One region of the Streptomyces sp. NPDC097981 genome, then DNA from elsewhere that is predicted to be linked to it. Evidence: riboswitches for the same ligand, from Rfam matches in the RefSeq annotation. Region 1 holds a riboswitch; each other region holds the start of a gene.

What was found. Region 1 has a riboswitch for cyclic di-AMP ahead of ABTY04_RS37325 (transglycosylase family protein). Riboswitches for the same ligand answer to the same signal wherever they lie in the genome.
Region 2: another riboswitch for cyclic di-AMP. It lies ahead of ABTY04_RS17625 (M23 family metallopeptidase); the one in region 1 lies ahead of ABTY04_RS37325 (transglycosylase family protein).
Region 3: another riboswitch for cyclic di-AMP. It lies ahead of ABTY04_RS00965 (LysM peptidoglycan-binding domain-containing M23 family metallopeptidase); the one in region 1 lies ahead of ABTY04_RS37325 (transglycosylase family protein).

The regions. Positions count from the first base shown of each region.
Region 1 covers NZ_JBEORW010000071.1:6,067-9,331, forward strand. The annotation lists gene eno (phosphopyruvate hydratase) at 1-981, opposite strand, end outside; gene ABTY04_RS37325 (transglycosylase family protein) at 1,268-1,981, opposite strand; cyclic di-AMP (ydaO/yuaA leader) riboswitch at 1,984-2,155, opposite strand; gene ABTY04_RS37330 (transglycosylase family protein) at 2,432-3,265, opposite strand, start outside.
Region 2 covers NZ_JBEORW010000016.1:36,453-39,717, forward strand. The annotation lists gene ABTY04_RS17620 (GntR family transcriptional regulator) at 1-454, opposite strand, end outside; gene ABTY04_RS17625 (M23 family metallopeptidase) at 635-1,429, opposite strand; cyclic di-AMP (ydaO/yuaA leader) riboswitch at 1,443-1,601, opposite strand; gene ABTY04_RS17630 (M16 family metallopeptidase) at 1,786-3,153, opposite strand; gene ABTY04_RS17635 (M16 family metallopeptidase) at 3,174-3,265, opposite strand, start outside.
Region 3 covers NZ_JBEORW010000001.1:218,150-221,414, forward strand. The annotation lists gene ABTY04_RS00955 (aspartate aminotransferase family protein) at 1-689, shown strand, start outside; gene ABTY04_RS00960 (tyrosine-protein phosphatase) at 723-1,541, opposite strand; cyclic di-AMP (ydaO/yuaA leader) riboswitch at 1,853-2,029, shown strand; gene ABTY04_RS00965 (LysM peptidoglycan-binding domain-containing M23 family metallopeptidase) at 2,032-2,976, shown strand; gene ABTY04_RS00970 (SGNH/GDSL hydrolase family protein) at 3,143-3,265, shown strand, end outside.

The DNA.
Region 1 (3,265 bases):
CTCGATACCGCGGGCGAGACGCTCGGGGTTGGTGACGAAGAGGTCGTCGCCGACGATCTGGACCTTGGCGCCCAGGCGGTCGGTGATGGTCTTCCAGCCGGCCCAGTCGTCCTCGAACAGCGGGTCCTCGATGGAGACCAGCGGGTACGCCTCGACGAGCTCGGCGTAGTAGTCCGTCATCTCGGCGGCCGAGCGGGACTGGCCCTCGAACTCGTACTTGCCGTCCTTGTAGAACTCGGACGCGGCGACGTCGAGCGCGAGCGCGATGTCCTTGCCCGGGGTGTAGCCGGCCTGCTTGATGGCCTCGATGATGAGGTCGAGCGCGGCGCGGTTGGACTCCAGGTTCGGGGCGAAGCCGCCCTCGTCGCCCAGGCCGGTGGACAGGCCCTTGGTGTGCAGGACCTTCTTGAGGGTGTGGTAGACCTCGGCGCCCCAGCGAAGGGCCTCGGAGAAGGACTCCGCACCGATCGGGGCGATCATGAACTCCTGGATGTCCACGTTGGAGTCGGCGTGCGACCCACCGTTGAGGATGTTCATCATCGGAACGGGCAGCAGGTGCGCGTTCGGGCCGCCGAGGTAGCGGAAGAGCGGGAGGTCCGAGGCCTCGGACGCGGCGTGCGCGACGGCGAGGGACACGCCGAGGATGGCGTTGGCGCCGAGCGAGCCCTTGTTGTCGGTGGCGTCCAGGTCGAACATGGCCTGGTCGATCAGGCGCTGCTCGGTGGCGTCGTAGCCGACGAGCTCCGGGCCGATCTGCTCGATGACCGCGAGGACGGCCTTCTCGACACCCTTGCCCATGTAACGGTTGGGGTCACCGTCACGGAGCTCAATGGCCTCGAAGGCACCGGTGGAGGCGCCGGACGGAACTGCAGCACGGCCGGTGCTGCCATCGTCGAGGCCCACCTCGACCTCGACCGTGGGGTTGCCTCGGGAGTCCAGGATTTCCCGGGCTACGACGACGTCGATGGACGGCACGAGCATCTCCTTCTGGGATGTGACGCTGGGTGTGCGGTGGCATGTCGGGCCGTGGGATGGCCCCGCCGACTAGAGCCTAACCGGATCCGGGCTCTCGGCCCGCCGACCGCCCGCCTCCTGGGACGAAAAAGGGCCCGAATACCTTCTTTCCTGGACATAGGGCTCTCGATCGCCGGCGTTCCGGCCGGGTCGGGCGCGCACAACGCACCACCGCCCGGCGCGTGAGGGGAGACGCGCCGGGCGGTGGGGATGCCGCGTGCTGCACACGCTGCCGCGGTTGTTACCGCAGGATTCAGCTGAGCTTCAGCTTCTGACCCGGGAAGATCAGGTCGGCGTCCGAGACGATGTCCTTGTTGAGCTCGAAGAGCTTCTCCCAGCCGCCCTTGACGCCGTTGACCTCGGCGATGGTGCCCAGGGTGTCGCCGGACTTGACCTCGTACGAGCCGTTGCCGGTCTTCGGGGCCGGGGCCTCGGAGCGCTCGGAGCGGGTGGTCGGGGCGGCCTCGGAGCGCGTGGTCTCCTTCTTCGGCGCCGCCTTCGTCTCGACCTTCTTCGTCTCGGTCTTCTTGGCCTCGGTCTTCGGGGCCTGCTTCGGGGTGTCGGTCGAACCGCCGCCCGAGTACGAGGAGTTGGACAGGCCCTTGCCGCAGACCGGCCAGGCGCCCTTGCCCTGGCCCTTGAGGACCTTCTCGGCGATGGCTATCTGCTGGCCCTTGGAGGCCTGGTTGGCCTGGGAGGCGTACGCCTTGCCGCCGTAGGCGGCCCAGGTGGAGGACGAGAACTGCAGGCCGCCGTAGTAGCCGTTGCCCGTGTTGATGGCCCAGTTGCCGCCGGACTCGCACTGGGCGACGCGGTCCCACTCGGAGGAGGTGGCGGCGGAAGCCGAGCCGGCCGCCATCAGGGGCGCGGCGACGGCGACACCGGCGACACCGGCGAGCGTGACGATGCGGGTGGTCCGCTGGATGGCCGTGGCGCGGCGGTGCTTGCCCTTGCCGGAAAGCAGCATGGAGTTCTCCTCACCGACGCCTACGAGGTGAGCTGTCGGGTTCGGGCGGATGAGTGCCCGGCCGTGCAATGTGGCGCACGACTTAACCCCTAGCCGTTTCCGTGACCATCTCTCAATGGCCGGTCCCGGCGCCTACCTTGGTTCCCCCGCTCCTGCCTTCGGCGCTTGACGCGACGACTGTTCCCCCCGTCCGCCGGCAGGACTCGGCGATGCGGTCGAAGGAGCCCGCGGTGACGGGCGACTCAGAAGGTAGGCAGGTCTCTCCCCGATGTTCAACGAGGAACATCGGGGAGAAACGGCCCCTACTTGCGCTCTTCTTTGGGGCATTTGCGCAGGTGAGGGCGGGGTTTGCGGAAGGCTCCGGGCGGGACACGCCAGTTGACCGGAAGAGACACATGTCTCACTTGCCGATAACGGACATTCAGGTCTTTCTGGGTGTCCGAAGTGTCGCTATTTCTGGCTTAGATCCAGATTCTGGCCGGGCTTGATCAGATCGGCGTCATTGCCGATGACCTGCGCGTTGGCGTGGTAGAGCGCGTTCCAGCCGCCCTTGACCCCCTTGGCGGACGCAATGGTGGCCAGGCTGTCGCCCGCCTGGACGGTGTACGAGGGGTTCGACACCGCGCCGGTCGTGACGGGCACCTCGGTGGCGGGCGTACCACGGTGCTTGCCGTTGCCGGAGGTGTCCGGGATGGCGGCCGGGTCGGTGGAGGCACCCGGGGCCGAGGGGGCACCGGGAGCGCCCCGGGTGACCGGAGCGGTCGGGTCCGCCGGGTTCCCAGGGGTTCCCGGGGTTCCCGGGGTTCCCGGGGTTCCCGGGGTGGTCGGCGCGGTGGGCGTCGTCGGGACCGTGGGGGCGCCGGGGGTCGCGGTCGGGTCGCCGGGGAGCCCCGGGACGGTCGGCGACGTGGACGGAGCGTCCGGGTCGGGCATGACGGGCAGTCCGCTGCTCGGCGCGAGCGGCGCCGGCGGAAGCGTGAAGACCGGGGCCGGAGTCGCGGTCGGGGCGCCGAAGTCCTTCGCCTTCTCGCCGGAGCCGCCCTTCGGGACCGACTTGTCGGGGCGCGAGGGGCTCGGGGCTACGGGTGTGAGCGTGCCGGGCAGGCCCGGGTCCACGGTTGCGGCGGGGGCCTGGCGGGTCAGCCCGGCCGACTCCGAGCACTGCCCCCACGCCTGCGGGCCCTGGGTGCCCAGTACGCGTTCGGCGACGGCGATCTGCTGCGACCGGCTGGCGAGGTCGGGGCGCTCGGCGAAGTCGAGGCCGCCCGACGCGTTCCACTGCTC
Region 2 (3,265 bases), on a different contig from region 1:
GCCGCATCTGCGTGAGCAGCGTGATCAGCCCGGGACTGCCGGAGGCCTGGGCGAGGGTCTCGTGGAACCAGCCGCCCAGGGACCTCAGGTCCTCCCCCTGGCCCCGCCTGGCCCGTTCCTGGCCCAGCCTGACCAGCCCGCGCAGGACTTTGAGGTGGGCCTCGGTGCGCCGCCGGGCGGCTCGGGCGGCCGCCAGCGGTTCGAGCAGCATCCGCAGCTCCAGGAGATCGGCCGCCTCCTGTTCGGTGGGCTCGGCGACGCAGGCTCCCGCATGCCGCCGGGTGGTGACGAAGCCCTCGGACTCCAGGGTCCGCAGCGCCTCGCGGACCGGGACGCGGGAGACCCCGTACCGGCGGGCCAGCAGCTCCTCGGTCAGTCTGGCGCCCGGCGTGAAGACTCCGGAGACGATGTCGTCGCGGATTGCCGTGGATACCGCGTGCGCAGGAATACGCAAGTCCGGACCTCCGCCTCTTTCCGACTGTCGACCCCATTGTCGCGACCGCGCCGGGATCGTACTGGGACTCTATTGCAACATGCGATATTTTCCGAGCGCGGACGGAAATCGGGGATATTTACAGCCACAACACGAAGGCCCCGGCTCGGGAAGCCGGGGCCTTCGGTGAAGTGCTGCGGGTCAGACGTCGACGCCGTGCTGGCGCAGGTACGCGACCGGGTCGATGTCCGAGCCGTAGGTTGCGGCGGTGCGGGCCTCGAAGTGCAGGTGCGGGCCGCTGGAGTTGCCGGTGGAGCCCGACAGGCCGATCTGCTGGCCCGGGGTGACCTGCTCGCCGACGGAGACGTTCAGCGAGGTCATGTGGCCGTACTGCGTGTACGTGCCGTCGTTGTGCTTGATGACCACGTTGTTGCCGTACGCGCCGCCCCAGCCGGCCTCGACCACGGTTCCGGCGCCCACCGCGTGCACCGAGGTGCCGGAGGCCGCGTGGAAGTCGATGCCGGTGTGGCTGCCGGAGGACCACATGCCGCCGCCCGCGTGCCACTGGGTGCTGATGTAGGACCCGTCGACGGGGGCGACGAAGGTGTTGAGGCGCTTGCGCTCCTCCTCGCGGGCGGCGCGCTCGGCGGCCTCGCGCTCGGCCTTCGCCTTCTCCTCGGCCTTCTGCTTGGCCTCGGCGGCGCGCGCCTTCGCGTCGGCCTCCGCCTTCTCCTTGGCGGCAGCGGCGTCGGCCGCGTTCTGCTGGGCCTCGGCCTGGGCCTCGATCTGGACCGGGAGGTCCTCGGCCGTCACGACCGCGTTCAGGCCGGTGTCCTCCATGGAGGGGGCCTTGTCCGACGCGGCGAACGCCGGGCCTGCGAGGGAGCCGACGACACCCGTGGTGGCGAGGGCGGCGATGCCGGCGTAACCGGCGGTCTTGCGGCTCAGACGACTGGAACCACGGTGCTTACCGGCGGCACGACTGCCAAACGCCATGAAGGGGTCGATCCTTTCCTTCCTTCTCGCCTACCGGGTTAGCTGACGGGTTCGGAGCAGGAAGGTCTCCTACGGGCCCCCTCTGACGAGGCGGTCCGATTCACCCCAGGGACACATGTGGGTCCCCGGCTCCCCAGGCTCGCGCCTGACGGGGACTCGGCGATCGCTGCCCGGTGCCGCGGATGCGGCGCGTACAACTGACGGACAGCACGGCCGACGCTAGGCGGATCATCAGTCAATCGCCAAACAGACGCGCCTTTTTGTTGCGTACGCCACACCACATACAAGCAACCTCTCCACTAAACAGACATAAAGGGCCCCGGCGGACAAGTCACCGGAGCCCCTTGAGATGTCCGTCAGTTGGAGACGACGGTGACCTCGCCGATCCCGAGCGCCCGCACCGGCTCCTCGATCTGCGACGCGTCACCGACCAGGACGGTGACCAGGCGGTCCACCGGGAAGGCGGCCAGGACGGCCGAAGTCGCCTCCACCGTGCCCGTGCGGGCCAGCTGCGCGTACAACTGCGCCTGGTAACCGTCCGGAAGCTCCTGCTCGACCTGGTCGGCGAGCGTGCCGGCGACGGCCGCGGCCGTCTCGAACTTCAGCGGGGCCACGCCCACCAAGTTCTGCACCGCCACATCCCGTTCGGCATCGGTCAGGCCGCCCTCCGCAAGGGTGCGGAGCACCTTCCAGAGGTCGTCGAGCGCCGGGCCGGTGTTGGGGGTGTCCACCGAGCCGCTGATGGCGAGCATCGAGGCGCCCTTGCCGTCGGCCGTGGAGCGCAGCACCTGGCCGAAGGCGCGCACGCCGTACGTGTAGCCCTTCTCCTCGCGCAGCACCTTGTCCAGGCGCGAGGTGAGGGTGCCGCCCAGGCAGTACGTACCGAGCACCTGCGCCGCCCAGACCCGCTCGTGCCGGTCCGGCCCGATCCGGCCGATGAGCAGCTGCGTCTGGACCGCGCCGGGCCGGTCCACGATGACCACGCGGCCGGTGTCGTCGGCGGTCACCGGCGCCACCGGGAGCGCCTCGGCGGCGTTTCCGGTCCAGGTGCCCAGGGTGTCCGCGAGAACGGCGTCCAGGTCGATGCCCGTCAGGTCGCCGACGACCACCGCCGTGGCGGTGGCGGGGCGTACGTGGGCCTCGTAGAAGGCGCGTACGGCCGCGGAGTCGATCCGGGCGACGGTCTCCTCGGTGCCCTGGCGCGGCCGGGACATCCGCAGGGTGGGCGGGAAGAGCTGCTTGGACAGCTCCTTGGCCGCGCGGCGCTGCGGGTTCGCCAGCTCGTGCGGGATCTCGTCGAGCCGGTTGCGCACCAGCCGGTCGACCTCGCTGTCGGCGAAGGCGGGCGCGCGCAGCGCCTCGGCGATCAGGCCCAGCGCCTTGGCCAGCCGGGAGGCCGGAACCTCCAGGGAGACCCGCACGCCCGGGTGGTCGGCGTGCGCGTCGAGCGTGGCACCGCAGCGCTCCATCTCGGCCGCGAACTCCTCGGCCGAGCGCTTGTCGGTGCCCTCGGACAGCGCGCGGGCCATGATGGTCGCCACGCCGTCCAGGCCCTCGGGCTCGGCGTCCAGCGGGGCGGCGAGGTTGACCTCGACCGCGACGACCTGCTGGCCGGGCCGGTGGCAGCGCAGCACGGTCAGGCCGTTGGGCAGGGAGCCGCGCTCCGGGGCCGGGAAGGCCCACGGCTTGGCCTCGCCGGCCTGCGGCTGCGGGTGGAAGGTCATCGTGACGGCTGCGGTGTCGCTCACTGCTCCGCCCCCTCGTTCTCGTCGTTCTCGTCGGCCTCTGCCGGGAGCGGCTCGTACACCAGCGCCGCGCGGTTGTCGGGGCGCAGCC
Region 3 (3,265 bases), on a different contig from region 1:
TCATCGCGGACGAGGTGCAGACGGGCCTCGGCCGGACCGGCGATTTCTACGCGTACCAGCACGAACCAGGCGTGGAACCGGACCTGGTATGCGTGGCCAAAGCCCTTTCGGGCGGCTACGTCCCGGTCAGTGCGACCCTGGGCAAGGACTGGATCTTCAGACGCGTCTACTCGTCCATGGACCGGGTCCTGGTGCACTCCGCCAGCTTCGGTTCCAACGCGCAGGCGATGGCGGCCGGGCTGGCGGTGATCTCCGTCATGGAGGACGAGTCGGTCGTCGCGAACGCCCTCGCGATGGGCGACCTGCTGCGCGGACGGCTCGCCGCGCTCGTGGACGAGTACGAGCTGCTCCACGAGGTGCGCGGGCGGGGCCTGATGGTCGGCATCGAGTTCGGGCGGCCGTCCTCGCTGGGGCTGCGCAGCCGGTGGACCATGCTCCAGGCGGCACGCAAGGGGCTCTTCGCGCAGATGGTCGTGGTGCCGCTGCTGCAGAAGCACCGGATCCTGACGCAGGTGTCGGGCGACCATCTGGAGGTCATCAAGCTCATCCCGCCGCTGATCGTGGACGAGCGCGACGTCGACCGGTTCGTCGGCGCCTTCCGCCAGGTCATGGACGAGGCGCACGGCGGCGGCGGGCTGATGTGGGACTTCGGCAGGACGCTGGTGAAACAGGCCGTCGGCGGCGGCTGACGGCCTGCTCGGCTTCCGGCCGGGTCCTCGTCCTCAGTCGAGCAGCCGGTCCCGCAGCCGGTCGAGGGTCTCGGGCGTGAGGCCGAGGCCCTCGGCGAGGTACTGCTCGACCCCGCCCCAGTGCTCGTCGATGGTGTCGAAGGCCGCCGTCAGGTACTCGGCGCGCGCGTCGAAGAGCGGGGCGAGCAGTTCCATCACCTCGGGGGAGCGGGCCTCCGGCGCGCTGCTGCCGCGGTGCACGCGGTAGCGGCGGTGCGGGGCGTTGGACTCCAGGTAGTCCGCCGTGATCGCTTCGCGCTCGACGCCCAGCGCGAGCAGGGTGACGGCGATCGAAAGCCCCGCCCGGTCCTTTCCGGCCGCGCAGTGCATCAGCACCGGAATGCTGTCCTCGGCGAGGGCGTGCACGACCCGGCTGTGCTCGGCCGTGCGGTTCTTGACCATCGAGCGGTACGAGTGGGTCATCCGGGCGGCGGCCTTTCCGTTGCCGAGGAGGCCGCGGAGCTGTTCGAGGTCGCCGTCGCGGACCATCTTCCAGAATTCCTTGCCGTCGGCCGGATCCGACAGCGGGATGTTGACGTTCCGCACGCCGGGGAGCTCGACGTCGAGACCCTCCAGGGCGTGGTCGGCGCCGTTGCGGAAGTCGAAGATGGTGTGCAGGCCGAGCGATGCGAGAAATTCTGTATCGGTATCGGTGGCATGTGCCAGATGTCCGCTACGGAACAGTCGTCCCGTCTTGACCCGTCGCCCGTCGGCGGTCGGCAGGCCACCCACATCACGGAAGTTGCGTACTCCGGCCAGCTGAGGCTCCGGCACGGGGTCCATCCGCGGTGGCTGGGGTATCTGCTGGGTCACGGGAATTCCTCCGCGTCGTGGTGGGATGTCCGGATTGCGCTGCTTGGGGCCAACTTGCCATAACCGGAGGCGAGATCGGGCGCAGCCCCGTGAGGCAGATCATACGGTGACCGTGCGTGCCTGATCGTCAAAGTCGAATGGCCGGGCCGGGGCGGTCGTTGGCGGCGGGGAATGGACGGAGGGTGACCGGAATTCCTTCGGATTCCGCGTCCTGTGAATCCGTCAGGAAATTCACGGCTTGTTCCCTGCGGCCGCGCTGGATTACCTTCGCGATCGATCCGGACGGACCGCCGAATCCTGCCACCGTCCGGAAACCGCACTCGACTATTCACGCGCGCGGCAGGAGCGGGGGAACCAGGTAAGTCGCTGTTCCCGATCTTTGTACCGGGACGGCTCGGGGTGAAGTCGTACGTGTTCCTTTCATGTGCGGCCGGGCATCTCCCGTCCGAACCCGACAGCTCACCTCGCAGGCGACGGAGAGGAATTCGCCATGCCTGCAAAGGGTAAGCACCGCCGTCCCAAGTCCCGTTCCATGGCGCGCGGTTTCGCCGTTGCAGGCACCGGTGGTGCGGCCCTCGCGCTGCCGCTGCTGGGTGCCGCCGGCGCCCACGCGGCCGGAGCCCCGGCCGCAGCACCCGCCGCGGCTCCCGTGCAGGCCCCGCAGGCTCCGACGGAGTTCCGGGCCGCGCCCGCCGCTGCCGCGCAGGCCGCCCCGGCCGTCTACACGGTCGTGCCGGGCGACTACCTCTCCAAGATCGCCCAGGACCGCCACCTCTCGGGCGGCTGGCAGCAGCTGTACGCCGACAACCGCGAGGCCGTGGGCGGTAACCCGTCGCTCATCCACCCCGGGCTGAAGCTGACCCTGGGTGCGCCGGGCGAGGCGGCCCCGGCCGAGGAGTCCGCTCCGGCCCCGGAGAAGAAGTCCCCGGCCCCCCACGGCAAGGGCTCCGCGGATGCCGCGCCGGCCCCCGCCGCCGCACCTGCACCCGCCAAGAAGAGCGGGTCCGCCGCCGGTGCGGTCAGCGCCGCCGGCTTCGTCGCCCCCGTCTCCGGCGGCGGGATCTCCACCCAGTACAAGACCCCCGGCGCCATGTGGTCCAGCGGCTACCACACCGGTGTCGACTTCATCGCGAGCTCCGGCACCACCGTCCGGGCCGTCGGCGCGGGCACCGTGGTCTCCGCCGGCTGGGGCGGCGCGTACGGCAACGAGGTCGTCATCCGGCACGCGGACGGCAAGTACTCCCAGTACGGCCACCTGTCCCAGCTGAACGTCTCGGCCGGCCAGAGCGTGACCGCCGGCCAGACCATCGGCCTCTCCGGCTCCACCGGCAACTCGACCGGCCCGCACCTGCACTTCGAGATCCGCACCGGGCCGTCCTACGGCTCGGACATCGACCCGCTGGCCTACCTCCGCTCCAAGGGAGTGAGCATCTGACGGCCCTCGCCGCCGGAGGGGCAACCTGACACGTGAGGCCGGGACCCGAGGGGGGTTCCGGCCTCACGCCCTGTTATTCCGTACCGACCGGGTGGTATAGATCACGGTCCGTCAACCCCTTCCTACGGTGGCGTAGGTCACGTGCAGGGGTGAAGGATGGGGTCTCGTGGCAGCGACGAAGACGACACTCAAGACCATCGGCTCGTACGCGGCGATCGGGGACAGCTTCACCGAGGGTGTGGGGGACCCGGGGCCCGGGGAGACCTTTCTCGGCTGGGCGGACCGGCTG